One region of the Streptomyces sp. NPDC098781 genome, then DNA from elsewhere that is predicted to be linked to it. Evidence: riboswitches for the same ligand, from Rfam matches in the RefSeq annotation. Region 1 holds a riboswitch; each other region holds the start of a gene.
The links. A riboswitch is a leader RNA that binds a small molecule or an ion and turns the genes downstream of it on or off. The one in region 1 is predicted to bind cobalamin.

Region 1 (7,093 bases):
CCGACCGGCGGTACGACGACACTGGGTGCTGTCCTCGACGCCGCCCTCGGCGCGGCCACCCCGTCGGGCTGTGTGACCGGGGTGACCCCTTCGTCCGGCACGGGCACCGTCACCGCGGTCAACGGCAAGGCGAACAGCGGGTCCAACACCTGGAAGGTCAGCGTGGACGGCTCGTCCTTCGCGGGCGCCACGCGAGGCAAGGTGATCAACGTCGGGGACACGATCGCGCTACGCTGGGGAGCCTGATCCAGCAGGCGGGCGCCTAGGGCCTGTCGTTTGGATCATGCCGACAGGCGCAGTTCCTCTCAGCCGACCTGATCCAAACGACAGGCCCTAGAGTCACAGGTATGCGCATCGTCTCTCTGCTGCCCGCCGCGACCGACATCGTGGCCGAGCTCGGCCTCATGGAGAGGCTGGCCGGACGGACCCACGAGTGCGACTGGCCGCCCGCCGCGGTGACCGGCGTTCCCGTCGTCACGGGGGCGGAGTTCACCGCGGACGACCTCACCAGCCGGGAGATCTCCGACGCGGTGGGCGGTTCGGCGCACTCGGGGTCGTCCCTGTACACCCTCGACACGCAGGCGCTGGCGGAGCTCCGGCCGGATGTCGTCCTCACCCAGGACCTGTGCGACGTGTGTGCCGTGTCGTACGAGAAGGTGAGCCGCGCCGTACGCGTGCTCGACGCCGACACGCGTGTGCTCAGCCTGGAGCCGCGCACCCTCGACGACGTCCTGGACTGTCTGGTCACGGTCGGCGAGCTGCTCGGTGTGCGGGAGCGGGCCGAGCAACGGCGGGCGGAACTGCGGGCCCGGCTCGAACGGGTGCGCGGCGCGGTGGAGGGGCGGACCAGGCCCCGTGTCGTGGCCGTCGAGTGGCTGGACCCGCTGTGGCCCGCGGGGCACTGGGTCCCGGAGCAGATCACGTGCGCCGGGGGCGAGCCGCTGCTCGCCGCGCCGGGCGAGCACACCAAGCCGATGACCTGGGAGGCCGTTCGCTCGGCCCGGCCGGATGTCGTTCTGGTACTGCCCTGCGGCTTCGCTCCCGAACGGACCCTGCGTGAAAGGGAGTTGCTGACCGAGCTGCCGGGCTGGGCGGACCTGCCCGCCGTCCGTACCGGCCGGGTGTGGGTGCTCGACGGACCGGCGTACTTCAACCGCCCCGGCCCACGTGTCGTGCGCGGCGCGGAGGTGCTGGCCCAGGTCCTGCACGGGGTGCCGGCCGGGAAGGCGGTGTCGGCGGCCGAGGCCCGTCCCTTCGAGGACGGCCCCGGCCGCTGACAGCGGCTAGAACTGCGTCCAGGTGAAGGCCACTTGGTCCCCGGCGCTCAGCTTGAACTGGCAGCCGCCGACCGGGATCGACGTGCCGTTGACGGATATGTTCCAGTAGGCGACGCCGCCGCCGCTGACGTCCTTGATGGTCTCGACGGAGTAGTCGTCGAAGGACGCGTACCAGGTGCCGTCCCAGGTGAAGTCACGCTTGCGGGCGGCGTCGTCGAGGGCGGCCGTGGGTGTCGGCACGGCACTGGCGTGCGCGCCGCCGTTGGTGCCGTCGCATCTGTGCGTACCACCGGTGGCCGTGGTCACCTCATGCCCCTTGGTCCGGATCTTCCCCTTGAACAGGGTCCCGTCCGGGCCCTGGACGGTCAGGGTCACCTTGACCGGCGTGTTCGTACGGGCGGCGGGCTGCGCGTGGGCCACGGCCGGCGCCGATGCGAGGGCCAGGCCGAGGGCGATGGAGGCGGTCAGCGTGCGGGGTGTGCGAGTGCGGTGCAAGAGAGTGCCCCTTTCGGGCGGTGACGGCCCGCGGCCCGTCACCGAGGCGGCGCACACACCGGATCGTGGACCCAGGCAGGGCTCTCGGCTTCGCGCTGCGGACCATGACAGTGGGAAGCGGTGCATGCACGCACCAAGGGCATCCCGACTCGCGTCCCCGCGGGGCCGCACACGGTTGCAGGTCAGCGCCGGACTCCCACCGGCTTCCCCCCTGGGCGCGCGTATGGAGTTGTCGTACGGGCCACGACCCGATGCGCGCCGAAGCCCCCGCATCCTAGGGCGAGTTGAAGTCCCGCCACCAGGGCCGTCGTGGCGGCTCACCGGAACTGGCCCAGGGCGGGCTGCCGGCCGGAGGGCTGGCGGCAGCACTCGCGTCCGTGCCGTCCCTGCTCACCGAGGGCTGAGGTGGTGTACGCGGGACGGCGACCGGCCGACGACCCAGGCACCCCGACTTCGGGCGGCTGATCCGGGCCTGCCATGTGTCCCGCGGGCGTCCGAGCGAACGCAGGCCCACTTCGCCGTGGGCCGCGCGACGGCCCGCTCGGGCGAACTGACCCTCAGCCGCTGGGAGTTCCCTGGGGAGCGGGCGGACTCCGAGGAGCCGCGCCGGGTGCGCCGGACGAGCCTGGACTCGGGCCGCCGTACCCAGACGCGCGGCCGACGCCCGTACGGCAGCAGCGCTGCACGCCACGGGTTTCACCGACCTCGGCCAGGCGCTTCGGACCGTGTACGTCGACCGGCGGAGCAGCATCGAGGAGACGGCACGCCTCCTCGCCGTCGGCAAGGGCAGGCTGCGGCGACTCCTGGTCGAACACTGCATCGCGATCCGCCCGGCAGGTCAGAACGCCGCCGCCGGCCGACGCGCACGCGTACAACCCGACGACCGTGCCGCGGCCGACCGCCGCGTTGGCGCCCAGGACATCACCGCCCGGCTCCACAACGAACCGCCGAGGGCACCACACTCCGCGAACTGACCACAGCCACTTTCCTCAGCACGCCCCGGGTCGCCGCCTGCATCGACGCACTCCAGACGGTCAGCGTGTGACGAGCTGGTCGGCCAGGCGGCGGGCCTGGGTGAGCAGGTTGCCGTGGGCGGCCAGGGCGTCGGGGTCGGCGAGCACACCGCCGGCCAGCCGCCGGCGTAGCGCGTCCAGCGTGTGAACCATGTCGTCGACGACCTCGCGCAGCTCGTGGTCGGCGTCGCGGTCGTGACCGCCCGGGGCGAACCGGCTCTGGGGGTAGAGCCGGATCGCGCGGGCGCTGTTGCGCAGGAAATCGGCGTACGACTCGGTGACCGCCGGGCCCGGTCGCGGTTCCCGCCGATCGCCGTCGCTCGCTTCCAGTACCGCCCGTGTGACGCCCGTGGTGTGGACTGCGACGTAGTCGAGCACGGTGATCGCGTCGTCGTAGTCCTGGCCGGGCGGCGCCAGGGCGCGGTTGCGGCGCCTGGGGTTGACCCGCAGGCTCTCCCGGCCCCAGCCGACCGCCGAGCGGGCCTGCTCGACGAGACGGAACAGCCGCAGCGCCCGCTCATGCAGCTGCGCTGCGGTGACGGCGTCCCACTCCTGGGCGGTCAGCCGGTCGGCCACCGCGTCCAGGATCTCCTGCGCCTCGCGGGCCGCCTCCTCGAGGGCGACGCGGGTGCCGCGCAGATAGACGGGAGGCCGGATCAGGGCGTTGACGGCGATGCCGACCAGGGCGCCGAAGACCGCCTCCGCGATCCGGGTCGCCGATCCGGTGATCGTCACCGGGGTGCTGGTCAGCACGAACAGGGCGCCCGTCGCCGCGTAGATGCCCTGGCTGCCCAGCCGCCGCCAGTTTCCCAGCAGCACCGCGACCGGCAGGACCAGGGCCATGGCCGCCATCGGGGAGTTCAGCGTCAACGCGACGACGGTGGCCACCACCGTCCCCGTGGCGATGGCCGCCAGTTGCTGAAGCCCGTGCGCGATCGACCGGTACACCGTCGACTCCACGAGCACGACCGCCACCCAAGGGGCGACGAACGCCGTCGGGGTCTTGAGCCACCAGCCCGCGACCGCCCACGCCACACACGCGGCCAGGGCCGCCTTGCCGGCCTGCACCACCACATCCCGCTCCGGGCCCGGCTGTGTCCATGCCCGCCGGGCCGGCCCGCCCAAGGTACTGAGACGGCGCCGGGCACGCAGCGCCGATTCACGCATTCCTCGCATCACATGCCAGGTGCCACAAATGCGCGGATGAATTCACGCGAGCCGGGGAATCAAGCGGGCCGGGGCATCACGCGTCCCCGTACGCCTCGCCCCCGAGCTCGAACCCCGCCGTCCCGGCCGTCGCGTCCGCGAGCCACGACCGGAACGCCGCCACCTCCGCGTCCGGCAGGCCGATCTCGATGGTGACCGCTTCCCCGTACCGCACGTCACGCACTTCACGCCCGGTCGACCGCAGATCGTTCTGCACCTTGCCCGCCCGCTGGTGGTCGACGGTCACGGTGGCCAGCCGGAAGCGGCGCCGGGTGAGGGTGCCGAGCGTGTCCAGCGCCTCGCCGACCGCCCCGCCGTACGCCCGGATGAGGCCGCCCGCGCCGAGCTTGACCCCGCCGTAGTAGCGGGTGACGACGGCGACGACGTAGCGCATGTCGCGGCGCAGCAGCATCTGGAGCATGGGGACGCCGGCCGTACCGCCCGGTTCGCCGTCGTCGCTGGCCTTCTGGACCGACGCGTCGGCGCCGATCACGTAGGCCCAGCAGTTGTGGGTGGCGTCCGCGTGCTCCTTGCGGACGGCGGCGAGGAAGGCCTGGGCCTCCTGCTCGGTGGCCGCCGGGGCGAGCGCACAGATGAAGCGTGAGCGGTTGACCTCGGTCTCGTGCACGCCCGCGTGGGCGACTGTGCGGTACTCGTCCTGCATCCGGCCAGCCTATGCGGAGCGCTCACGCGCGCGTCTGGGCGGCCACCTCACTCCTTCTTGCCGCGCGCCACCATGACGCCCGTCAGCAAGGCCGTGCCGGGCGCGAGGTCCCGCCAGGTGGGGCCGCGCCAGGCCAGGACCGCGACGGCGGACGTGGGGAACTTCGTGCGGACCTCGTCCAGGGTGTCGTCGAGGCCGTCCCCGGCGAGTGCGAGGACGAGTTCCTCCAGGCCGGGGTTGTGCCCGACCAGGAGCAGCGTGCCGACCTCGTCGGACGCCTCGCGCGCGACCTCCAGCAGGTCGGGCACGTCCGCCGCGTACACCCGCGGATCGTGGCGCACCGGGGGCGGGGTGCCCCACTGGGCGGCGGCCAGCTCCCAGGTCTGACGGGTGCGTACGGCGGTGGAGCACACCGCGAGGTTGGGCAGGCAGTCGGCGTCGGCGATCATCCGGCCCGCGACGGGCGCGTCCCGCCGGCCGCGCGGGGCGAGGGGGCGTTCGTGGTCGGCGACACCGTCGGGCCAGGCGGACTTGGCGTGCCGCAGGACGACGAGCCGGCGCAGCGGGCCCGCTCCGAAGGGCGCGGTCACGACAGGCCTCCGAGGTCGTGGGTGAGGTCCAGGCCGAGGAGGCGGTCGGCGTAGGCGTAGGTCTCGAAGCGGGCGCCGTCCGGCAGGTCGGGGGCGGTCTCCACCCAGCGCAGGACCCCGAGCACGCCGGGTACGTCGAGATCGTCCTCCCAGGCGGTGCGCAGCTCCGCCCGGACCTCGTCGGGGATGGGCCGCGACGGCTGCCGCGCCCAGCCGGCGACGGCACGGCGCCAGCGCATGAGCGTGTCCTGGGCGTCGGCGACGGCCTCCGCGTCCAGCCCCACGGGCACGCTTCTGCGCCGGGAGAGCAGGGCGAGGCGCAGCGCCGTGGGGTCGGCGTCCTCGGGGGGCGCCTCCGAGTGCACGGGCGCGACGGCGAGCCGTACGCCGTCGGGTTCCGCGCCACCGCCCTCGCGTACGACGTGGATGACCTGGGCCTCGCCCAGGCCCGCGGTGGCGTTGCCGCCGTCCTCGAAGGGGCGGATGCCCAGCGCGGCGGCCCCGGCCCGGAGCTCGGCCGGCTGCCGGCTCTCGTCGAGGAGGGCCCAGACCGGCGTACCGCCCAGTTCCAGGGCACGGACGAGGAGGTCGGCGGCCAGCAGCACGCGCAGGGCAGTGACGTCGAAGCCCTCCGTATGCGCCTCGACGCGGGTCAGGCCCCGCCGGGCGGGCGCGGCGTCGACGGGCTGGCCGGTTCGGGCGTCGATGATGCGCAACACGGAGCGAGCGTAGGTGCACTCGCGCCCGTCCGCAGCCATCCGGCCCGCTTCCGTGGCGGCGTGGCGGATGTGGGGCCCCTCGGGAGTGCGCTGGTCGTCGGTGTCGTAACCGGGCATCGCGACCCCCTGCCGTGCGGACTGCCCGAACGGTACTGCGCACCGGCCCGCCCGGACAGGAGTCCGGCCGGCGTCGGGCGCGGCAAGGAATGCGGCCCCGGGTCGGGAATCCTCGTGGTCCGTCGTCCGTTGTGCCTGGTGACGACGGTGGGACGGGTGTTCCCCGCAGCAAGAGGAGGCCAGTGGTGTACGGCGACGACGCGACGGTTCGCAGGATCCTCACCGAACTCGGCGACACATGGGCGATCGTGGGCCTGTCGTCGAACCAGCGGCGGGCGGCGTACGGGGTGGCGGAGGTGCTCCAGCGTTTCGGCAAGCGCGTCGTGCCGGTCCACCCGAAGGCGGAGACGGTCCATGGCGAGCAGGGGTACGCCTCCCTGGCGGACATCCCCTTCGACGTGGACGTGGTCGACGTCTTCGTGAACAGCGACCTCGCGGGTGACGTCGCCGACGAGGCGGCCGCCAAGGGCGCCAAGGCGGTCTGGTTCCAGCTCGGCGTCATCGACGAGGCGGCGTACGACCGCACGCGCGCGGCGGGCCTGGAGATGGTGATGGACCGGTGCCCGGCGATCGAGATACCCCGCCTCGGCTGATGGCGGCACACCGGCCCGGCGCCGGAACCCTGCCCTCCCCGCGTCGCCCGCCCGCATAATGCTCGGGTGACTTCCCACTCCCCCCACCCCAACTCCCGCCCCACGCAGCGCTTTCCGGTCGTCGTCGTGGGCGCCGGGCCCGCCGGGCTCACCATCGGCAGCATCCTGCGGGCGGCTTCCGTCGACTGTCTGGTCCTGGAGACCGAGACGCGGGAGTTCATCGAGCAGCGACCGCGCGCCGGGGTGCTGGAGGAGGGGGCCGTACAGGGGCTGCGGCGGCGGGGCCTCGCGGACAACCTGCTGGCACGGGCCCAGCGGCACACCGAGTGCGAGTTCCGGTTCGCGGGCGAGCGCTACCGCTTCGAGTACGCCGAGCTGACGGGCGCTCATCACTGGGTGTACCCGCAGCAGTTCCTGGT
Region 2 (7,093 bases), on a different contig from region 1:
GCAGTCCCGGCACACGACGACCCGGCAGGGTGCGGGTGCGGCGGGGGTGTCGCCCGTCGGGCCTACGGGTCGCTGCTCAGGCATCGCTCGGCACGCTCCTCCTGCCGGGGGATCCGCCCCGGGTCGCCGGTCGCAGAAAGCGGATCACGGGGTGGCCGGGGTCGGTCGTGACTTCTGCCCGGACGCCGTAGACCCGCTCGATGAGGGTGGGGGTGAGGACCTCGGCCGGGGTGCCCTCCGCGATCGCACGGCCCTCGCGCAGGACGAGCAGGCGGTCGCAGTACATCGCGGCGAGGTTGAGGTCGTGCAGGGCGATCACGGTGGTGACCGGGAGGTCCGCGACGAGGTCCAGCAGGTCGAGCTGGTGCTGGATGTCGAGGTGGTTGGTGGGTTCGTCGAGGAGCAGTTCGCGGGGTTCCTGGGCGAGCGCGCGGGCGATCTGGGTGCGCTGGCGTTCGCCGCCGGAGAGGGTGTGCCAGGACTGCTCGGCGCGGTCGGCGAGGCCGGTGCGCTCCAGCGCCTCGTCCACTGCCCCGGCGTCGGCCGCCGTGGCCGGGGTCCAGGCCCGGCGGTGCGGGACACGGCCGAGGGCGACGACGTCCCGGACGGTCAGTTCGGTCTGGGTGTGGGCCTCCTGCTCGACGGTGGCGACGCGCCGGGCGGTGGCACGCCGGCCGACCTCGGTGAGGGGGCGTCCGTCCAGGGTGACCACTCCGGAGGTGGGTGCGAGGACTCCGGCGAGGAGCCTCAACAGGGTTGATTTCCCTGAGCCGTTGGGGCCGAGCAGTCCGACGGTGTCGCCGGGGCGCAGGGTGAGGGTGACGCCGTCGACGATGACCTTGCCGGCGACGCGTCGGACGACGCCCTGGGCGTGCAGGCTGGTCATCCCTTGCCTCGCCCCCGGTGGAGGACCGCCACGAACGCCGGTACGCCGATCAGGGACGTGACCACGCCCACGGGAACCTCCTGGGGGTCGAGGACGGTGCGGGCGGCGGTGTCCACCCATACGAGGAAGACGGCTCCTGTCAGCGCCGTGACCGGCAGCAGACGGGCGTGTCCGGAGCCGGTGAGCGCGCGGGTGACGTGCGGCAGTACCAGGCCGACGAAGCCGATCGCCCCCGCGCAGCTGACGAGGGCGGCCGTGAGCAGCGCGGTCGCGCAGAGCAGGACGAGGCGGGTGCGGGCGACCCGCACGCCGAGTCCGGCGGCGGCGTCGTCACCGAAGGCGAAGGCGTCCAGGGTGCGGGCATGTCCGAGGCAGACGGCGAGAACCACGGCCAGTACGGCGGCGCAGAGCAGCACCTGTCCCCAGTCGGCGCCGGTGAGCGAGCCCAGCAGCCAGAACAGCACACCCCGGGTGGTCTCGGCGTCGGCGGAGGTCAGCACGATGAACGAGGTCAGCGCGGAGAACAGCTGCATGGCGGCCACCCCGGACAGCACCACCCGGTCCGTGCTGCCGCCGAGCGAGTGGCTGAGCAACAGGACCATCGCGAAGGAGAGCAGCGCGCCGAGGAAGGCGCCCGCCGACAGCGACACCACTCCCCCGCCCACGCCCAGCACGACGACGGCGACGGCTCCCGTGGACGCTCCCGAGGACACCCCGAGCACGAACGGATCGGCCAGCGGATTGCGCAGCAGCGACTGCATCACCGCTCCGCACACGGCGAGCCCGGCCCCGCACACGGCGGCGAGCAGGGTGCGCGGCATCCGCAGGTTCCACACGATGCCGTCCCGCAGCGGCGCCAACGTGCTCTCCCCTAGGCCGAGATGGGCGGCGACCGCGGCCCACACGTCCGCCGTCGAGATGTCGGCGGGCCCGATCGTCACCGCGACGGCCACCGAAGCGAGCAGCGCGGCGAACCCGCCGCCGGTCAACAGCAGCGTACGGGCGCTCACTTGCCGAGCCCGAAGTCGCGCAGCCCGGCGGCGACCTGCTCGATCCCTTCGATCGTGCGGATGGACGGGTTCATCGCCTGCCCGCTGAGCAGGACGTACCGCTTCTTCTTCACCGCGGTCAGGTTGCGGGTGGCCGGGTTGGTCTCCAGGAAGCGGATCTTGGCCGCGGCGCTCTCCGCGGTCTGCTGCTTGCGGGTGAGGTCGCCGATCACGAGGACGTCGGGGTCCCGGTCGGCGACCGTCTCCCAGCCGATCTGGGGCCATTCGTCATGGGTGTCGGAGAAGGTGTTCTCGGCGCCCACGGCACGGGTGACGGCACCGGGCGCGCCGCAGCAGCCCGCGAGGTAGGGCGACTGGGAGTTGGCGAACCAGTACATGAGGGAGACACCGGAGGCGTCCAGACCGTCGGTCGCCTCGCGTACCCGCCGCTTCAGCTCGGCGACGAGCTTCTCGCCGCGCTCGTCGACGCCGAAGGCCCGTGCCAGGTCGCGTATCTCGCCGTACACGACGTCGAGGGTGAGCGGCTTGCTGCGCGATCCGTCTCCGCCGCTGTCGTTGTCCTTGCCCGCGGAACAGTCGGAGGGCGAGACGTAGGTGGGCACGCCGAGCTTCTCGAACTGCTCGCGGGTGGCGACGCCGCCCTTGCCGAGAGTGGAGACGAAGGAGGCGGTGACGAAGTCGGGTTCGGCGTCCAGGACCTTCTCGAAGGAGGGCGCGTCGTCCGCGAGCCGCGGCACGGAGGCGTTGGCCTTCTCCAGCCCCTTCATCACCGGGTCCGTCCAGGTCGCCGTACCGGCGACACGGTCGGCGAGACCGAGGGAGAGCAGGATCTCCGTGGTGCCCTGGTTGAGGGAGACCACGCGCCGGGGCGCCGACTTCAGGGTGACCTTCCGGCCGCAGTTGTCGATCGTGCGGGGATAGCCGGCGGCGGACGTCTGCGCCGCCTTCGAGTCGTCGCCGCCGGAGGAACCGCAGGCGGTGAGGAGCAGGGCGGATGCCAGAAGAAGCGCGGGGGTGCGGAGCAAGGGCTTTCCTCGGGGTCTGGGCTCGTACGCGGAGCCTGGCCTACGGACGACCTCGGCACCCGGGGGTGCCAAGGTGCCAGCAGGTCTTCGGACTCGGGTTCGTCCGGCCGCGGCGCCTTCCCGGTCTCCCAGTGGCAGTTGCCCCGCCCGTCCCCCTCACCGCTGCGCGTCAGTTCCGGATTCGCACCGGATTCCCTGGCCTCGGGTGTGGCTCGACTGGCCCGACGAGGCTATCAAGCCCGCCTTGTCGCGGGGTCGTTCGACCGGTCGCCGCCAGGGCCGACGGGAGACGGAGACCCAGGTCACAATCTGGAAGAGGGCAAGGTCACAGCCGTGCCCTCTGCTGCTCCTTTGATGATCTGGCCTAGCATCCGAGCATGACGGTCCTGCCTGACGACGGGCTCTCGCTGGCCGCCGAGTTCCCTGACGCGACCCATGAGCAGTGGCAACACCTGGTGGAGGGTGTGCTGCGCAAGGCGGGCAAGGAAGTCTCGGGCCCGGCCGCGGAAGAAGCCCTGTCCACCGCCCTGGAGGACGGGTTGCGCACCCGCCCTCTGTACAGCGCGCACGACGCCGCGCCCGACGCCGGTCTGCCCGGGTTCGCCCCGTTCGTCCGCGGTAGTCGCCCCGAGGGGAACACGGCCGGCGGCTGGGACGTCCGGCAGCGGCACTCCGCGCTCACCGACGGCGTGGTGCTGGCCGACCTGGAGAACGGCGTCACCTCGCTCTGGCTGGTCCTCGGCGAGGGCGGCATCCCGGTGGCGGAGCTCGGCCGCGCCCTGGAGGGCGTCTACCTCGACCTGGCCCCGGTCGTCCTCGACGCGGGCGCCGACGTGGAGCCCGCCGCGCGCGAGCTGCTGCGGCTGTACGAGGAGAAGGGCGTCGCCAAGGAGGCGGCGCGCGGCAACCTCGGCGCCGATCCGCTCGGCCACGAGGCACGTACCGGAAAGTCCTCGGCGTTCGCGCCCGTCGCCTCGCTGGCCCGTGCGTGCGCCCAGGAGTACCCGGGGCTGCGGGCCCTGACCGTGGACGCGCTGCCGTACCACGAGGCCGGTGGCTCGGCGGCCCAGGAGCTGGGCAGCTCGCTGGCGACCGGTGTCGCCTATCTGCGGGATCTGACCGAGGCCGGGCTGACGGTCGAACAGGCTGCCGCGCAGCTGGAGTTCCGGTACGCCGCCACCGCCGACCAGTTCCTGACCGTCGCCAAGCTGCGGGCCGCGCGCCGGCTGTGGGCGCGGGTCACCGAGGTGTGCGGGGCACCGAGCGCCCAGGTGCAGCACGCCGTCACCTCGCCGGTGATGATGACGCGCCGCGACCCCTGGGTGAACATGCTGCGCACGACGGTCGCCACGCTGGCCGCCGGCGTCGGCGGCGCCGACTCCGTGACCGTGCTGCCCTTCGACCACGCGCTCGGCCTGCCGGACGCGTTCGCGCGGCGCATCGCCCGCAACACCTCGACCATCCTCATCGAGGAGTCGCACCTCGCCCGGGTGATCGACCCGGCGGGCGGCTCCTGGTACGTGGAGCGGATGACCGACGAGCTCGCCCACGCCGGCTGGGAGTTCTTCCAGCGGATCGAGCAGGCCGGCGGACAGGCGGCCGCGCTGCGCTCCGGACAGCTCGGCCAGGACCTCGCCGACACCTGGCAGGCGCGCAGCGGCAAGCTCGCCAAGCGCCGCGAACCCATCACCGGCGTCAGCGAGTTCCCCCACCTCGCCGAGCAGCCCGTCAAGCGCGAGCCCGCTCCCGCACCTCTCTCCGGTGGCCTTCCGCGGGTGCGGCGCGACGAGGCGTACGAGGCGCTGCGCGCCCGCTCCGACGCCCACCTGGCGGCCACCGGCTCCCGGCCCCGGGTCTTCCTGGCCGCGCTCGGCCCGGCGGCGGCCCACACCGCGCGCCTCACCTTCGCCTCGAACCTCTTCCAGGCGGGCGGCATCGAGCCGGTCACCGAGGGCACGTTCGAGGAGAGCGGTGCCACCGAGGTCTGCCTGTGCTCCAGTGACACCGTGTACGAGGAGCAGGCGCGGACCGAGGCCGGCCGGTTGAAGGCGGCCGGCGCCTCGCATGTGTTCCTCGCCGGGCGGCCCGGGAATCACCACGATGTCGACTCGTACGTCTTCGCCGGCTGTGACGCCGTCGCCGTGCTGTCCGCCACCCTCGACCGCATGGGAGTGTCCTGATGGGAATCCCCGACTTCTCCGGGATCGAACTCGGGGAGCCGAGGACCGACGCCGGTGCCGAGGAGTGGCAGAAGGCCGCCGGGAACGACGGGACCTTCTGGGAGACCCCGGAGGGCATCGCGGTCAAGCCGCTGTACACCGGCCGTGACCTGGAGGGCCTGGACTTCCTCGGCACGTACCCGGGCATGGCGCCGTATCTGCGCGGCCCGTACCCGACGATGTACGTCAACCAGCCCTGGACGATCCGCCAGTACGCGGGCTTCTCCACCGCCGAGGAGTCCAACGCCTTCTACCGGCGCAACCTGGCGGCCGGCCAGAAGGGCCTGTCGGTCGCTTTCGACCTGCCCACGCACCGGGGTTACGACAGCGACCACCCGCGCGTGACGGGCGATGTCGGCATGGCGGGCGTGGCGATCGACTCGATCTACGACATGCGGCAGTTGTTCGACGGCATCCCGCTGGACAAGATGACCGTGTCGATGACGATGAACGGCGCCGTGCTGCCGGTGCTGGCGCTCTACATCGTGGCGGCGGAGGAACAGGGCGTACCGCCCGAGAAGTTGGCCGGGACCATCCAGAACGACATCCTCAAGGAGTTCATGGTCCGCAACACCTACATCTATCCGCCGAAGCCGTCGATGCGGATCATCTCCGACATCTTCGCCTTCACGTCGCAGCGGATGCCGCGCTACAACTCGATCTCCATCTCCGGCTACCACATCCAGGAGGCCGGTGCGACGGCCGACCTGGAGCTGGCGTACACGCTCGCGGACGGTGTGGAGTACATCCGCGCGGGCCGTGAGGCGGGTCTGGACGTGGACGCGTTCGCACCCCGGCTGTCGTTCTTCTGGGCGATCGGCATGAACTTCTTCATGGAGGTCGCCAAGCTGCGCGCGGCGCGCCTGCTGTGGGCGAAGCTGGTGAAGCAGTTCGATCCGAAGAACTCCAAGTCGCTGTCCCTGCGCACCCATTCGCAGACCTCGGGCTGGTCGCTGACCGCGCAGGACGTGTTCAACAACGTCACGCGCACATGTGTCGAGGCGATGGCCGCGACCCAGGGCCACACTCAGTCGCTGCACACCAACGCGCTCGACGAGGCGCTCGCGCTGCCCACCGACTTCTCCGCGCGCATCGCCCGCAACACCCAGCTGCTGATCCAGCAGGAGTCGGGCACGACCCGGGTCATCGACCCGTGGGGCGGCAGCGCCTACGTCGAGAAGCTGACGTACGACCTCGCCCGCCGCGCCTGGCAGCACATCCAGGAGGTCGAGCAGGCGGGCGGCATGGCGCAGGCCATCGACGCCGGCATCCCGAAGCTGCGCGTGGAGGAGGCCGCCGCGCGCACCCAGGCCCGGATCGACTCCGGACGCCAGCCCGTCATCGGCGTCAACAAGTACCGCGTCGACAGCGACGAGCAGATCGAGGTGCTCAAGGTCGACAACTCCTCGGTGCGCGCCCAGCAGATCGCCAAGCTGCGGCGGCTGCGCGAGGAGCGGGACGAGACCGCCTGCCGGGACTCGCTCGACGCGCTGACCCGAGCGGCCGGCGGCGAGGGCAACCTGCTGGAGCTGGCGGTGAACGCCGCCCGCGCGAAGGCCACCGTCGGGGAGATCTCCGACGCCCTGGAGAAGGTGTACGGGCGGCACGCGAGCCAGATCCGTACCATCACCGGCGTGTACCGCAACGAAGCCGGTGAGTCGCCGTCCGTGGACCGCACCCGCACCCTCGTGTCCGACTTCGAGGAGGCCGAGGGCCGCCGGCCGCGCATCCTGGTCGCCAAGATGGGCCAGGACGGCCACGACCGCGGCCAGAAGGTGATCGCGACCGCCTTCGCCGACCTCGGTTTCGACGTCGACGTCGGCCCGCTGTTCCAGACGCCTGCCGAGGTGGCCCGCCAGGCCGTCGAGGCGGACGTGCACATCGTCGGGGTGTCGTCGCTGGCCGCCGGGCACCTCACCCTCGTACCGGCGCTCAAGGAGGCGCTGGCCGAGG
Region 3 (7,093 bases), on a different contig from region 1:
CGCTCCTCGGGCACCGGCCCGCTGGGCGCGACGACCGCCACCCGGGCGCCGGGGGCCAGCCGGGTGGGCCGCGCCAAGGGCCCTGCGGGTCGGTTCACTTGGCGAGCTCCAGGTGCGGGATGCCGGGCGGGTTCAGGCCGAACACCTGGGCGTACAGGGAGAGTTCGGATTCCAGTACCCGGACCGTCGTCTCGGCCCGCCGGAATCCGTGCCCCTCCCCCTCGAAGGCGATGTAGGCGTGCGGCACCCGGCGCCCCGCCAACCGGGCCAGGAACCGCTCGCACTGGGCGGGCGGGCAGATCACGTCGTCCAGGCCCTGCAACAGCAGGAACGGCACGGTGAGACGGTCGGCGTGCGCCGCGGGCGAGCGTTCGGCGTAGCGCGCCGGCACCTCGTCGAGGGGGCCGACCAGCGACTCCAGGTACCGCGACTCGAAGTCATGGGTCTCGCCCGTGCCCCAGCCGGTCAGGTCGAGGATCGGGTAGAGGATCGTGCCGCAGGCGAAGACGTCGGTGGTGGTGAGCGAGGCGGCGGTGGTCCAGCCGCCGGCGCTGCCGCCCCGTACGGCGAGCCGGCTCCGGTCGGCGGTGCCCTCGTCGGCGAGGGCGAGCGCGACGGCCGCGCAGTCCTCGACGTCGACCACGCCCCACTGCTCGCGCAGCCGGTCGCGGTACTCCCGCCCGTACCCGCTGGAGCCGCCGTAGTTGACCTCGGCGACGCCGATGCCGCGCGAGGTGAAGTAGGCGATGGCCAGGTCGAGCACGAGGGGCGCCCGGTCGGTGGGGCCGCCGTGCGCCCAAATGACGTACGGCGGCGGGGTGTCGGCGGGGGCGACGCAACCGGGGTGGTGCGGCGGGTAGATGTGCGCGTGGATGTCGTCGCCGGCGGGACCGGTGAAGGTGCGGATCTGCGGCTCGGGGTAGTAGGCGGGGTCCACCGCGTCGTCGTGCGCGGCCCCGACCACCCGGGACCGTCCGGTGCAGGTGTCCAGCTCGACCACCTCGTAGGCGCTGCGCGGACTCGCGCCGACGGCGATCACCCGGTCGCCGTGCACCGCGAGCGTGGGCGCGAACTCGGTCCAGGGGCCGGCCGCGTCGACGATCTCGCCGGTCTCGGGGTCGAGGATCCCGAGGGCCGTCGAGCCGCGGCCGTGCACCACCGCCACGAGTCCGCTCGCCAGCGGGGCGAACCAGCGCAGCCCCAGTTTCCACAGCGGGCCGCCGAACTCCTCCTCGCGCGGGCAGAGGGGTTCGCCGTCCCGGTACAGGTTCCACCAGCCGCCGCGGTCGCTGGTGTACAGCAGCCGGCCGTCGGCCGACCAGTCGACCTGGGCGATCGACTCCCGCGGCCCACCGGCGACGATCCGCCGGCCGGCCAGGCTGCCGTCGGCGCCGACATCGGCGACCAGCAGTTCCGTGCCGTCCCACGGCATCCGGGGATGGTCCCAGGCGAGCCATGCCGCGCGCCGTCCGTCCGGCGAGATCCGCGCCCCGGTGACGAACCGGTACCGGTCGTCGGTGAGTTCGCGTACGGCGTCCCGGTCCTCGGCCGCCGAGCCGTCCAGCGGGACCGCGGCCAGGACGCGCCGCACATCCGTCGGCCCCTCCCCCGTGAACTCCTCCAGCACGCACCACACTTCACCGAGGTCGAGCCGCAACTGCGGCTCCACCCAGCGCAGTCCGCCGCCCACCTCGGACACGGGAGTGAGCGGACGCGGCTCGCCGCCCTCCTCGTACCGGTGCAGGCGCTGATCGGCGAAGTCGACGAAGACGACGAGCGGGCGGCCGTCGACCATCGCACCGGCCCACGGCTGCCCGCCGTACTCGACGACCCGGCTGCGCACGTTCCACGGCGGGGGCAGGACGGACTCCTCGGTGCCGTCGGCGCCGCGCCGTACCAGCGTGCGCCGTCCGGCCTCCGTGGGCCGCGGCTCGATCCACCACGCCTCGTCACCCACGAACCCGACGTACTCGGGCCGCCCGTCGTGCGCCGCGGCGACGGCGGCGTCGATGGGCGAGGGCCAGGAACCGTACGCCAGCGTCCGCACTGTCTCCCCCACTCCGGTCAGGCCGTGCGCAGAAAGCGGTCGAGTACCCGCACACCGAAGTGCAGTGCCTCGACCGGCACCCGTTCGTCGACGCCGTGGAACATGGCCCCGTAGTCGTAGCCCTCCGGCAGCCGCAGCGGTGAGAAGCCGTAACCGGTGATGCCGAGCCGCGAGAACTGCTTGGCGTCGGTGCCGCCGGGCATGCAGTACGGCACCGTGTGCCCCTCGGGCGCGAACTCCTCGACGGCGGCGCGCATCTTTGCGTACGTCGGCGAGTCGAGCGGTGACTGGAGGGCCACTTCGCGGTGGTGGAACTCCCAGTCGACGTCCGGGCCGGTCAGTTCGTCGATGGTCGCGCGGAACTCGTCCTCGAAGCCGGGCAGGAACCGGCCGTCGACGTGGGCCACGGCCTCCCCCGGGATCACGTTGACCTTGTAACCGGCGTCCAGCATGGTCGGGTTGGCGCTGTTGCGGACGGTGGCCTCCACGAGCTTGGCCGCCGGGCCGAGCTTCTCCAGCAGTCCGTCCACGTCGTCGAGGTCGGCGTCGAGGCCGTGCAGCGCGGCGAGTTCGACGAGGGCGGCGCGGACCGTGGGGGTCAGGCGGACCGGCCACTCGTGGGCGCCGATCCGGGTGACGGCGGCGGCGATGCGGGTCACCGCGTTCTCCCGGTTGGGCCGGGAGCCGTGCGCGGCCCGCCCGCGTGCCGTGAGCTTCAGCCAGCCGGTGCCGCGCTCTCCGGCCGCGAGGGGGTAGATCTGCCGCCCGCTGCCGTCGTGGACGGTGAACGCGCCCGACTCGCCGATGCCCTCGGTGCAGCCCTCGAACAGCGCGGCGTGCCGGTCCGCGAGAAAGCCGGAGCCGTCCGCGGCGCTCGCCTCCTCGTCGGCGGTGAACGCGATCACGACGTCCCGGCGGGGCCGTAGGCCCTCGCGCGCCCAGGCCCGCACGACGGAGAGGATCATCGCGTCCATGTTCTTCATGTCGACGGCGCCCCGGCCCCACACGACGCCGTCGCGGATCTCCCCGGAGAAGGGGTGCACGCTCCACTCGTCAGCCCACGCGGGCACCACGTCCAGATGACCATGGACGAGCAGCGCGTCCGCCGAGGGGTCGGTTCCCTCGACGCGGGCGACCACGTTCGTGCGGCCCTTGACGCGCTCCAGCAGGGTGGGCTCCAGGCCCGCCTCCGCCAGCCGCGCGGCGGCGTACTCGGCGGCGGGGCGCTCCTGGCAGTCGCCGCCCCCGCGATTGGTCGTGTCGATGCGAATGAGGTCGGAAGTGAACGTAACGACCTCGTCCAGCGCCTGCCCGTCAGCCATACTGCTCCTCCACCGCGGCCGAGACGATCGTGGTGACCGCCTTGAAGGTACGGATTCCCTCGTACATACGCTCGCTGGTGTACGCCACCTTTCGCTCGCCGATACGTTCGACGCCCGGGACGACGGTGGCGGCCATCGCGAGGTGCTCGGCGTCGAACTCCACGGCCACGGTGAACGGGCCACCGTGTACCGGCTGCTGACGGACCGCCAGCCCGGCCGCCTCCTTCGCCGCCGCGCGGATGTCGGCGGCGGTCCTGGCCGGCGTACGGCACACGGCGGCGTACCGCGAGACATGGTCCTTGACAGCGACCTTCAGTGCCTCGGGCGCATATCCCAGCGCGTCCTCGCAGGCCACGTCGTCGCCGGTGACGAGGACGACGGGCACGCCGTACTCCGCGACGACGTGCGCGTTGAGCAGCCCCTCGCTCGCCCGTACGTCGTTCAGCCACACCCCTGTGATCGAGTTCGCCAGGTAGGTGTGGGCGAGGACACCTTCCATGCCGGCGCCGGCGTGGTAGCCGACGAACGCGATGCCGTCCACGTCGCCGTGCTGGACGCCCTCGACCATGGACAGCGACTTGTGCCGGCCGGTGAGCATCTCGGCCCGCTCGTCGAGCCGTTCGAGCAGCAGATTGCGCATGGTCCAGTGCGCCTCATTGATGACGACGTCGTCGGCGCCGCCGTCGAAGAATCCCCTTACCGCGGCATTGACGTCCGAGGTGAACATCCCCCGGCACCGCTCCCACTGCGGCGTGCCGGGCAGAACGTCCGCCGGCCAGGTCACACCGGTGGCGCCCTCCATGTCGGCGCTGATGAGGATCTTCATGCTCCGTCACGTTACGCGCCCGCGCCGGAACCCGCCACGAAGCGGACGAACGCCGCTTTCACGCCGCCGAGGCGTGCTTGTCAGCCACTGTGTCCGGGCACTACTGTCACCACGCCTTGGTGAACGGGAAATCCGGTGTGATGCCGGTGCGGCCCTCGCCACTGTGAATCGGGAAGTCCGGCTCCAGCCCGCACGGGCAAGCCACTGGGTCCTCGGACCCGGGAAGGCGGAGCACGGGCGTGTGGTACCCGTCAGCCAGGAGACCGGCCAAGGCGCGTCAACCATCCACGAGGTGCTGGAGAGGGTCTGCTGAGCCATGCACATAGCCGAGGGTTTCCTCCCGCCGGCGCACGCGGTCGCCTGGGGCGTCGCGTCCGCTCCGTTCGTCGTCCACGGAGTCCGTTCACTCACCCGTGAGGTCAGGGAGCACCCCGAGAGCACGCTGCTCCTCGGCGCCTCCGGAGCCTTCACGTTCGTCCTGTCCGCCCTGAAGCTGCCGTCGGTGACCGGCAGCTGCTCGCATCCCACCGGCACCGGACTGGGCGCCATCCTCTTCCGGCCGCCGATCATGGCGGTCCTGGGCACCATCACCCTGCTCTTCCAGGCGCTGCTGCTCGCGCACGGCGGCCTGACCACGCTCGGCGCCAACGTCTTCTCGATGGCGATCGTCGGACCCTGGGCCGGGTACGCGATCTACAAACTGCTGCGGCGCTACGACGTGCCACTGATGGTCGCCGTGTTCTTCGGGGCGTTCGTCGCCGACCTGTCCACCTACTGCGTGACCAGCGTCCAGCTGGCGCTCGCCTTCCCCGACCCGAGCAGCGGCTTCCTCGGCGCGCTCGGCAAGTTCGGCTCCATCTTCGCCGTCACCCAGATCCCGCTCGCGGTGAGCGAGGGCCTGCTCACGGTGCTCGTGATGCGGCTGCTGGTGCAGTCCAGCAAGGGCGAACTGACCCGGCTGGGCGTGCTCCTCGCCGGCAAGCGGACCCGCACCGAGACGGAGGCCGTGGCCCGATGAAGAAGAACACGAAGATCAACCTTCTGCTGCTGCTCGTGGTGGCCGCGCTGGCCGTGCTGCCCCTGGCACTCGGTCTCGGCGACCACAAGGAGGAGCCGTTCGCGGGCGCCGACGCCGAGGCGGAGACCGCGATCACCGAGATCGAGCCGGACTACGAGCCCTGGTTCACACCGCTGTACGAGCCGCCTTCCGGCGAGATCGAGTCGGCGCTGTTCGCGGTCCAGGCGGCCCTCGGCGCCGGTGTTCTCGCCTACTACTTCGGGCTGCACCGGGGACGGCGGCAGGGCGAGGAGCGGGCGCTGGAGCAGGCACCGGCCGGCGAGGAGCCGAAGGCCGACAAGGTCTGACGCATCATGCTGCCGATCGACGCGGCGGCGCACAGCAGTCGCTGGCGCCGCCGTCACCCCGTGGACAAGGCCGTGCTCGGGCTCGGTCTCACCGTCCTCGCGATCTCGCTGCCGCCCTGGCCGGGCGCCGCGCTGGTCCTGGTCACCGCGCTCGCGGTGCTGCTGGGCCCGGCGGGCGTTCCCGCGCGCCGGCTGTGGCGCGCCTACCGGGTGCCGCTCGGTTTCTGCGTGACCGGCGCGGCCACCCTGCTGGTCCAGGTCGGCGGCCCGGAGGGCTTCGTGTCCCTCGCCGACGACGGTGGGCTGCGGGCCGGGGAACTGCTGCTGCGGACCTCGGCCGCCTCCCTCGGCGTGCTGCTGTTCGCGTTCACCACGCCGATGTCCGACCTGCTCCCCCGGCTGGTGAAGGCGGGGGTGCCCGCACCCGTGGTCGACGTCGCCCTCGTGACGTACCGCATGAGCTTCCTGCTCCTCGACTCGGTGCGGCGCATCCGGGAGGCCCAGGCCGCGCGCCTCGGGCACACCGGCCGGGCCGCCGAGTGGCGCTCGCTCGCCGGGCTCGGCGCCACTGCCTTCGTGCGGGCGTTCGACCGGGCCACCCGGCTCCAGGCCGGGCTCGCCGGGCGCGGCTACGACGGCACGCTGCGCGTCCTGGTGCCGCGGGCCCGGGTCTCCGTCCCCTTCACGGCCGCCAGTTGCGTGCTGCTCGCGGCGCTGGTCGCCCTCACTCTCGTACTGGAGAAGGCCCTGCCATGAGCGAGCCCACCGCCCTGGTCGCCCTGCGAGGCGCCTCCTACGCCTACGAGGACGGCCCCGTCGTACTCAGCGGCCTCGACTTCGACGTGTCCGAGGGGCGCGCGCTGGCGCTGCTGGGCCGCAACGGCAGTGGCAAGACCACGCTGATGCGGCTGCTCAGCGGCGGGCTCCGGCCGCACGCGGGCCGGTTGACGGTGGAGGGTGCGCCGGTCACGTACCACCGCAAGGGGCTGACCCGGCTCAGGACGACCGTCCAGCTGGTGGTGCAGGACCCCGACGACCAGCTGTTCGCCGCGTCCGTCGCCCAGGACGTCTCCTTCGGCCCGCTGAACCTGGGTCTGCCCGACGCCGAGGTACGGGCACGGGTCGACGAGGCGCTCGCCGCCCTGGACATCAGCGCGCTGGCCGACCGGCCCACGCATCTGCTGTCGTACGGGCAGCGCAAGCGCACCGCCATCGCCGGGGCGGTCGCCATGCGTCCGCGCGTGCTGATCCTCGACGAACCGACCGCCGGGCTCGACCCCGACGGCCAGGAGCGCCTGCTCGCCACCCTCGACCAGCTGCGCGCGGGCGGCACGACGGTGGTGATGGCCACCCATGACGTCGACCTCGCCCTGCGGTGGGCCGACGACGCGGCGCTGCTGACCCCGTCCGGCGTGCGCACCGGTCCGGCGCCGGCGATGCTGGCCCGCACCGACCTCCTCCGGCAGGCCGGCCTGCGGCTGCCCTGGGGCGTGGCGGCGACCCGGCTGCTGCGCGCACAGGGGCTGCTGGACG
Region 4 (7,093 bases), on a different contig from region 1:
CGTCGACACCGAGGACACGGAGGAGCGCGAGAACGCCTGGCATGAGCGCGGCACGTCGCGGCCGATCACCGTCGTGGGGAACCCGGTGCTGCACAAGGAGTGCAAGGACGTCACCGACTTCGGCGCCGAGCTGGACCAGCTGGTGGCGGACATGTTCGCCTCGCAGCGCACCGCCGAGGGCGTGGGCCTGGCCGCCAACCAGATCGGCGTCGACCTGAAGGTCTTCGTCTACGACTGCATGGACGACGAGGGCAAGCGCCACGTCGGCGTCGTCTGCAACCCGAAGCTCGTCGAGCTGCCCGCCGACCAGCGCCGGCTGGACGACAGCAACGAGGGCTGCCTGTCGGTGCCGACGGCCTATGCGCCGCTCGCCCGCCCCGACTACGCCGAGGTGACCGGGCAGGACGAGAAGGGCAACCCGATCAAGGTGCGCGGCACCGGGTACTTCGCGCGCTGCCTCCAGCACGAGACCGACCACCTGTACGGCTACCTCTACATCGACCGGCTGTCCAAGCGCGAGCGCAAGGACGCGCTGCGGCAGATGGCCGAGAACGAGCCGCGCTACCCCGTGGTCGCCAACGACTGACCGGCTCAGGCCGCGCTCGGCCCCTGGAACGTCCTGCGGTAGGCGTTCGGGGTCGTCCCCAGTGCGCGGACGAACTGATGACGCAGCGCCGCCGCGGTGCCGAACCCCGTTCGGCCCGCGATCGCGTCCACCGTCTCGTCCGACGCCTCCAACAACTCCTGCGCCAGCAGCACCCGTTGGCGCAGGATCCAGCGGTACGGCGTGGTGCCGGTCTCCTGCTGGAAGCGGCGGGCGAAGGTGCGCGGGGACATGTGCGCGCGCTCGGCGAGCTGCTCGACCGTGAGCTCCTCGTCCAGGTGGCGCTCCATCCAGGACAGCACCTCGCCGACGGTGTCGCAGTGGGAGCGCGGGAGCGGCCGCTCGATGTACTGGGCCTGCCCGCCGTCCCGGTGCGGCGGTACGACCATGCGCCGGGCGATCTTGTTGGCGACCTCGGGCCCCTGCTCCTGCCGCACGATGTGCAGACAGGCGTCGATGCCGGCGGCGGTGCCGGCGCTGGTGATCACCGGGCCCTCGTCGACGTACAGCACGTCGGACTCGACGATCGCTCCCGGATGCCGGACGGACAGCTCCCCGGCGTGCTTCCAGTGCGCACTGCACCTCCGCCCGTCGAGCAGTCCCGCGGCACCCAGCACGAAGACGCCGGAGCACACACTGAGCACCCGGGCGCCCCGCTCGACGGCTCTGACCAGGGCATCCAGCAGCTCGGGCGGGTAGGCCCGGGTGACGTACTCGCTGCCGGCCGGGACCGCGATCAGGTCGGCCTCCTCCAGCCGCTCCAGGCCGTACGGCGTGGAGACGGAGAGCCCGCCGACATGGGTGCCCAGCGTCGGCCCCTCCGCCGAGACCACGGCGAAGTCGTACGTGGGCAGTCCCTCGTCGCTGCGGTCGATGCCGAACACCTCGCAGACGACGCCCATTTCAAAGAGATGTACACCGTCGAGGAGGACGGCGGCGACGTTTTTCAGCATGCTGCCAGTGTGCCTCGAAGCTGGCAGTAAATCGAGGGTGAGCGGCAGTCCTGCCACTGTTGGTAAGGAGTATCCGGCGCGACAGTGGTGTCATGACTACGGAACAGACACAGACACTGCTCGCGATGATCGTCGTCCTCGGGATGTTCGTCGTTCTGGTCCTCCCGTCACTGATCGGCGCGGCGCGCGATCGGCGCATCGACCGTCAGATCAGGGAGGCCCAGGAACGCGACGCGGCCGAGGCTCAGAAGTCCTCGTCCAGGTCTACGGTGCCCTCCACCGCCACCTGGTACGCCGAGGGACGCCGCTCGAAGAAGTTGGTCAACTCCTGAACTCCCTGGAGCTCCATGAAGGAGAAGGGGTTCTCGGAGCCGTACACCGGAGCGAAGCCGAGACGCGTCAGGCGCTGATCGGCGACACACTCCAGGTACTGCCGCATCGACTCGGTGTTCATACCCGGGAGGCCGTCACCGCACAGGTCGCGCCCGAACTGGAGCTCGGCCTCGACGGCCTCCCTCAGCATGTCGGTGACCTGCTGCTGGAGCTGGTCGTCGAAGAGCTCCGGCTCCTCCTTGCGGACGGTGTCGACCACGTCGAAGGCGAAGGACATGTGCATCGTCTCGTCGCGGAACACCCAGTTGGTGCCGGTGGCCAGGCCGTGCAGCAGGCCCCGGCTGCGGAACCAGTACACGTAGGCGAAGGCGCCGTAGAAGAACAGGCCCTCGATGCACGCGGCGAAGCAGATCAGGTTCAGCAGGAAGCGACGCCGGTCGGCCTGGGTCTGGAGGCTCTCCAGCTTCTCGACCTCGTTGATCCACCGGAAGCAGAACTCGGCCTTCTCGCGGATCGAGGGGATGTTCTCGACGGCGTCGAAGGCCGCCGCCCGGTCCTCCGGGTCGGGGAGGTAGGTGTCCAGCAGCGTCAGGTAGAACTGGACGTGCACGGCCTCCTCGAAGAGCTGGCGCGACAGGTACAGGCGCGCCTCAGGGGAGTTGATGTGCTTGTACAGCGTCAGCACCAGGTTGTTCGCCACGATCGAGTCGCCCGTCGCGAAGAACGCGACCAGCCGGCCGATCATGTGCTGCTCACCCTCGGACAGCTTCGCCAGGTCGGCGACGTCGGAGTGGAGGTCGACCTCCTCCACGGTCCAGGTGTTCTTGATGGCGTCCCGGTAGCGCTCGTAGAAGTCCGGGTAGCGCATGGGGCGCAGGGTCAGCTCGAAGCCCGGGTCGAGCAGGTTGGCGTTACGGGTACTCATTACTGGCAGGCCTCGCAGGACTCGGGGTTTTCCAGGGAGCAGGCGACGGCGTCGGGCTCGGCGACCTGCTGGACGGGGATGGTCTTCTCGGGCTGGGCGGTCTGGCTCTGGGCGGCGCGGGCGATGCGGGTCGCCGGGCGGGAGCGCAGGTAGTACGTCGTCTTCAGACCTGACTTCCAGGCGTACGCGTACATCGAGGAGAGCTTGCCGATGGTCGGCGTCTCCAGGAACAGGTTCAGGGACTGCGACTGGTCGAGGAACGGCGTGCGCGCCGCCGCCATGTCGATCAGGCCGCGCTGCGGGATCTCCCACGCGGTGCGGTACAGCGCCCGTACGTCCGCCGGGATCCAGGCGAAGTCCTGCACCGAGCCGTTGGAGTCGCGCAGCGCCTCACGGGTGCGGGCGTCCCAGACGCCGAGCGCCTTGAGGTCGTCGACCAGGTAGGAGTTCACCTGGAGGAACTCGCCGGACAGCGTCTCGCGCTTGAACAGGTTGGAGACCTGCGGCTCGATGCACTCGTAGACGCCCGCGATGGACGCGATGGTGGCGGTCGGGGCGATGGCGAGCAGCAGGGAGTTGCGCATGCCGGTCGTGGCGATACGGTCGCGCAGGGCCGCCCAGCGCTCCGGCCAGGTGAGCTCGACACCGTAGTGGTCGGGGTGCAGCACACCCTGGGCGGTACGGGTCTTCTGCCAGGCCGGCAGCGGGCCGTTGCGCTCGGCGAGGTCGGCGGAGGCCTCGTACGCGGCGAGCATGATGCGCTCGGCGATCCGGGTCGAGAGCTGCTTCGCCTCGGGCGAGTCGAAGGGCAGCCGAAGCTTGAAGAAGACGTCCTGGAGGCCCATCGCACCGAGACCGACCGGCCGCCACTTGGCGTTGGACCGGCCCGCCTCGTCGGTCGGGTAGAAGTTGATGTCGACGACGCGGTCGAGGAAGGTGACGGCGGTGCGGACGGTGTCGTCGAGCCGCTCCCAGTCGAGGTCGCCGTCGCGGACGAACGCGCCGAGGTTCACCGACCCCAGGTTGCAGACCGCCGTCTCCCCGTCGTCGGTGACCTCCAGGATCTCCGTGCAGAGGTTGGAGGAGTGGACGACATGGCCCGGCAGGGCGGTCTGGTTGGCGGTGCGGTTGGCGGCGTCCTTGAAGGTCATCCAGCCGTTGCCGGTCTGCGCGAGGGTGCGCATCATCCGGCCGTACAGATCACGGGCCGGGATGGTCTTGCGCGCCAGCCCCGCGGCCTCCGCCTTGCGGTACGCCGCGTCGAACTCCTCGCCCCACAGGTCGACCAGCTCCGGCACGTCCGACGGCGAGAACAGCGACCACGGCTCGTCGCCGTTGACCCGGCGCATGAACTCGTCCGGGATCCAGTGCGCGAGGTTGAGGTTGTGCGTACGGCGGGCGTCCTCACCGGTGTTGTCGCGCAGCTCCAGGAACTCCTCGATGTCGGAGTGCCAGGTCTCCAGGTACACCGCGGCGGCGCCCTTGCGCCGGCCGCCCTGGTTCACGGCGGCCACGGAGGCGTCGAGGGTCTTCAGGAACGGAACGATGCCGTTGGAGTGGCCGTTGGTGCCGCGGATCAGCGAACCGCGGCTGCGGATGCGGGAGTACGCGATACCGATGCCGCCGGCGTGCTTCGAGAGACGGGCGACCTGGTGGTAGCGGCCGTAGATGGAGTCCAGCTCGTCCAGCGGGGAGTCGAGGAGGTAGCAGGACGACATCTGGGGGTGCCGGGTGCCGGAGTTGAAGAGCGTGGGGGAGGAGGGGAGGTAGTCGAGGCGGCTCATGAGCCCGTAGAGCGCGGCGACTTCGTCCAGCGACCTCGCGGTGTCGTCCTCGGCGAGACCGGCGGCGACGCGCAGCATGAAGTGCTGGGGCGTCTCGATGACCTTGCGGGTGATGGGGTGCCGGAGCAAATAGCGGCTGTGCAGGGTGCGCAGGCCGAAGTAGCCGAAGCGGTCGTCGGCGCCGGTGTCGACCAGGGAGTCGAGACGGGCCGCGTGGATTCGCGCGAACTCGGCGGTGCGGTCGGCGATGAGCCCCTCGCGGTGGCCGACCGCGACCGACTCGGTGAAGGACGTGACACCCTGCGAGGCGGCCTCGGCGGCGATGGAGATGGTCAGCAGCCGGGCGGCGAGCCGTGAGTAGGCCGGGTCCTCGGAGATCAGGCCGGCGGCCGCCTCGGTGGCCAGCTCGCGCAGCTCCGTCTCGTCCGCGCGGGCGGACCGGCCGCGCAGCGCGGCGGCGGCGACCCGGCCGGGGTCGGCGTCGGGGAGGTCGGCGGTCAGCTCGGTCAGGAGCCGCAGCAGCGCGGCACCGGGACCGTCGTTGTCCTGTTCGACCGCTGCTGAACCCGGTTCGGCTGGCGCGATGGTCACGTGGGGCTCTCCCTCGCTCGGCACGGGGGCCTCGCCGAGGGCAGGGGGCAGCACACGAGCGCACGGGGCGTCGCGTCCACCGGCCCATTCCACGAGGCCCGGACGTCAGGGCGCACCGGCCGGGCGGCCGGGCGCAGCTGTCGGCAGGTCCTCGGACTGACTCCCGTGCGCAGATACGCACAAGTACACCGTTGCGGGACAGTTCCGGATTCGCACCGGATTCCCCTGCGGCGACAGCGAGCACGAGCATACATCTTGTGCCGGGCTGTCGTATCACCACCAGATGTTGTGTCGCGCTGGTTTCAGAGCGTCAACTCGTAGGTGAGAAGAGTGATGTCGTCCAGCTCCGGGATCGGATTCCAGTCCCGATCGGGTGTGCGGACGAAGCCCAGGCGTTCGTAGATGCGGTGGGCGCCGTGCATGGTGCGCTGGGTCGACAGGACGATCCGTACACAGCCCTCCGTGGCCCGTGCGCGGTCGACGCAGGCGCGCACGAGCGCCTCTCCGGCGCCGCGTCCGCGTGCCGCCCGGTCGACGGCGAGCATGCGGATCTCGGCCTCGCCGGAACGCGCGATGTCGGCCATCGGGCCGCCGCTCGGCACGAAGGTCACGCCGCCCAGCAGGCGGTCCTTCTCGACGGCCACCAGCACGTCGGCGGCCGCCGCGCGTTTGGCCACGTCCCTGAGTTCGCCGAGGTACTCGTCGCTCTCGCCGAAGTCGAGAAGGCCGTCCTGTAGATAGGCCTGGGCGGTGATCTCGCCGAGGGCGTCGTACTCGGCGGTTCCGGCCTGCCGGATCACGATGTCCATAGGGGCGAGTCTGCCGGACACATACGACGGCGGGCCGCCGGATTTCTCCGACGGCCCGCCTGGTCCGAGCCGCTCAGTGGGACGAACCCGCCGTCGCCGGCGGCAGTTCCACCTGGACGCCCGGGTCGCCGGCGTCCGCCGTGTAGTCCTCCGGCTTCGTCTCGTCGATGCCCTCCGGAGCCTTCGCCGCCTTCAGGGCGAAGGTCAGGACCACCGTCACCAGGACGTTGAGCACGAACGCGGTGAGGCCGATGTAGCCGATCTCGCCGATGCCCGGGATCTCCTTCGCCGAGCCACCGAAGTGCTTCTGGGTCGGGGAGGCGACGCCGTACGCGGCGACTGTGCCGTAGATCATGCCCACCGCCCAGCCGGCCAGCAGCGCCCAGCGGTGGAACCAGCGGGTGAACAGGCCGCCGACCAGGGCCGGGAAGGTCTGAAGGATCCAGATGCCGCCCAGCAGCTGGAAGTTGATGGCGACCGTCTTGTCCATGGTCAGGACGAAGACCAGGGCGCCCACCTTCACCAGCAGGGACACGATCTTGGAGACCTTGGTCTCCTGCGCGGGCGTCGCGTCCGGCTTGATGAAGTCCTTGTAGATGTTGCGGGTGAAGAGGTTCGCGGCCGCGATCGACATGATCGCCGCCGGTACCAGCGCGCCGATGCCGATCGCCGCGAAGGCCACGCCCGCGAACCAGGACGGGAACATGTTCTCGAACAGCTGGGGGATGGCCAGCTGGCCGTTCTCCACCTTGATGCCGGCCGCGATCGCCATGAAGCCCAGCAGCGCCAGCAGGCCCAGCATCAGGGAGTACAGCGGCAGGATCGTGGTGTTGCGGCGGATCACCTCACGGCTGCGGGAGGAGAGCGTCGCGGTGATCGAGTGCGGGTACATGAAGAGCGCGAGCGCGGAGCCCAGCGCCAGCGTGGCGTACGTCCACTGCCCCGGCTCACCCGGCGCCAGCGCACCGCGTGGCGCGCCCGTGGCCGGGTTGGTCTGGCTGTAGGCCTCGCCCGCCTTGGCGAAGATCTCGTCGAAGCCGCCGAGCTTGATCGGGATGTAGATGATCGCCACCGCGATGACGATGTAGATCAGT

Region 2: it holds a riboswitch for cobalamin, as region 1 does, so the genes downstream of both, ACIQWG_RS30015 (ABC transporter substrate-binding protein) here and ACIQWG_RS00435 (DUF4430 domain-containing protein) in region 1, are expected to answer to the same signal.
Region 3: it holds a riboswitch for cobalamin, as region 1 does, so the genes downstream of both, ACIQWG_RS30250 (energy-coupling factor ABC transporter permease) here and ACIQWG_RS00435 (DUF4430 domain-containing protein) in region 1, are expected to answer to the same signal.
Region 4: it holds a riboswitch for cobalamin, as region 1 does, so the genes downstream of both, ACIQWG_RS19355 (ribonucleoside-diphosphate reductase subunit alpha) here and ACIQWG_RS00435 (DUF4430 domain-containing protein) in region 1, are expected to answer to the same signal.

The regions. Positions count from the first base shown of each region.
Region 1 covers NZ_JBIWAK010000001.1:79,817-86,909, reverse strand. Annotated here, with positions in the region: gene ACIQWG_RS00445 (hypothetical protein) at 1-246, shown strand, start outside; gene ACIQWG_RS00440 (cobalamin-binding protein) at 348-1,277, shown strand; gene ACIQWG_RS00435 (DUF4430 domain-containing protein) at 1,284-1,772, opposite strand; cobalamin riboswitch at 1,889-2,016, opposite strand; gene ACIQWG_RS00430 (hypothetical protein) at 2,498-2,746, shown strand; gene ACIQWG_RS00425 (aromatic acid exporter family protein) at 2,807-3,952, opposite strand; gene ACIQWG_RS00420 (YigZ family protein) at 4,029-4,655, opposite strand; gene ACIQWG_RS00415 (SixA phosphatase family protein) at 4,703-5,245, opposite strand; gene ACIQWG_RS00410 (hypothetical protein) at 5,242-6,003, opposite strand; gene ACIQWG_RS00405 (CoA-binding protein) at 6,267-6,674, shown strand; gene ACIQWG_RS00400 (4-hydroxybenzoate 3-monooxygenase) at 6,741-7,093, shown strand, end outside.
Region 2 covers NZ_JBIWAK010000008.1:156,664-163,756, reverse strand. Annotated here, with positions in the region: gene ACIQWG_RS30030 ((2Fe-2S) ferredoxin domain-containing protein) at 1-84, opposite strand, end outside; gene ACIQWG_RS30025 (ABC transporter ATP-binding protein) at 77-886, opposite strand; gene ACIQWG_RS30020 (FecCD family ABC transporter permease) at 883-1,896, opposite strand; gene ACIQWG_RS30015 (ABC transporter substrate-binding protein) at 1,893-2,921, opposite strand; cobalamin riboswitch at 2,982-3,157, opposite strand; gene ACIQWG_RS30010 (methylmalonyl-CoA mutase family protein) at 3,299-5,101, shown strand; gene scpA (methylmalonyl-CoA mutase) at 5,101-7,093, shown strand, end outside.
Region 3 covers NZ_JBIWAK010000008.1:209,778-216,870, reverse strand. Annotated here, with positions in the region: gene ACIQWG_RS30270 (LD-carboxypeptidase) at 1-98, opposite strand, end outside; gene ACIQWG_RS30265 (prolyl oligopeptidase family serine peptidase) at 95-2,059, opposite strand; gene ACIQWG_RS30260 (M20/M25/M40 family metallo-hydrolase) at 2,065-3,369, opposite strand; gene ACIQWG_RS30255 (M55 family metallopeptidase) at 3,362-4,195, opposite strand; cobalamin riboswitch at 4,274-4,482, shown strand; gene ACIQWG_RS30250 (energy-coupling factor ABC transporter permease) at 4,512-5,213, shown strand; gene ACIQWG_RS30245 (energy-coupling factor ABC transporter substrate-binding protein) at 5,210-5,560, shown strand; gene cbiQ (cobalt ECF transporter T component CbiQ) at 5,567-6,316, shown strand; gene ACIQWG_RS30235 (energy-coupling factor ABC transporter ATP-binding protein) at 6,313-7,093, shown strand, end outside.
Region 4 covers NZ_JBIWAK010000004.1:541,371-548,463, reverse strand. Annotated here, with positions in the region: gene def (peptide deformylase) at 1-586, shown strand, start outside; gene ACIQWG_RS19370 (helix-turn-helix domain-containing protein) at 592-1,557, opposite strand; gene ACIQWG_RS19365 (hypothetical protein) at 1,650-1,889, shown strand; gene ACIQWG_RS19360 (ribonucleotide-diphosphate reductase subunit beta) at 1,802-2,815, opposite strand; gene ACIQWG_RS19355 (ribonucleoside-diphosphate reductase subunit alpha) at 2,815-5,190, opposite strand; cobalamin riboswitch at 5,315-5,457, opposite strand; gene ACIQWG_RS19350 (GNAT family N-acetyltransferase) at 5,493-5,999, opposite strand; gene mctP (monocarboxylate uptake permease MctP) at 6,073-7,093, opposite strand, start outside.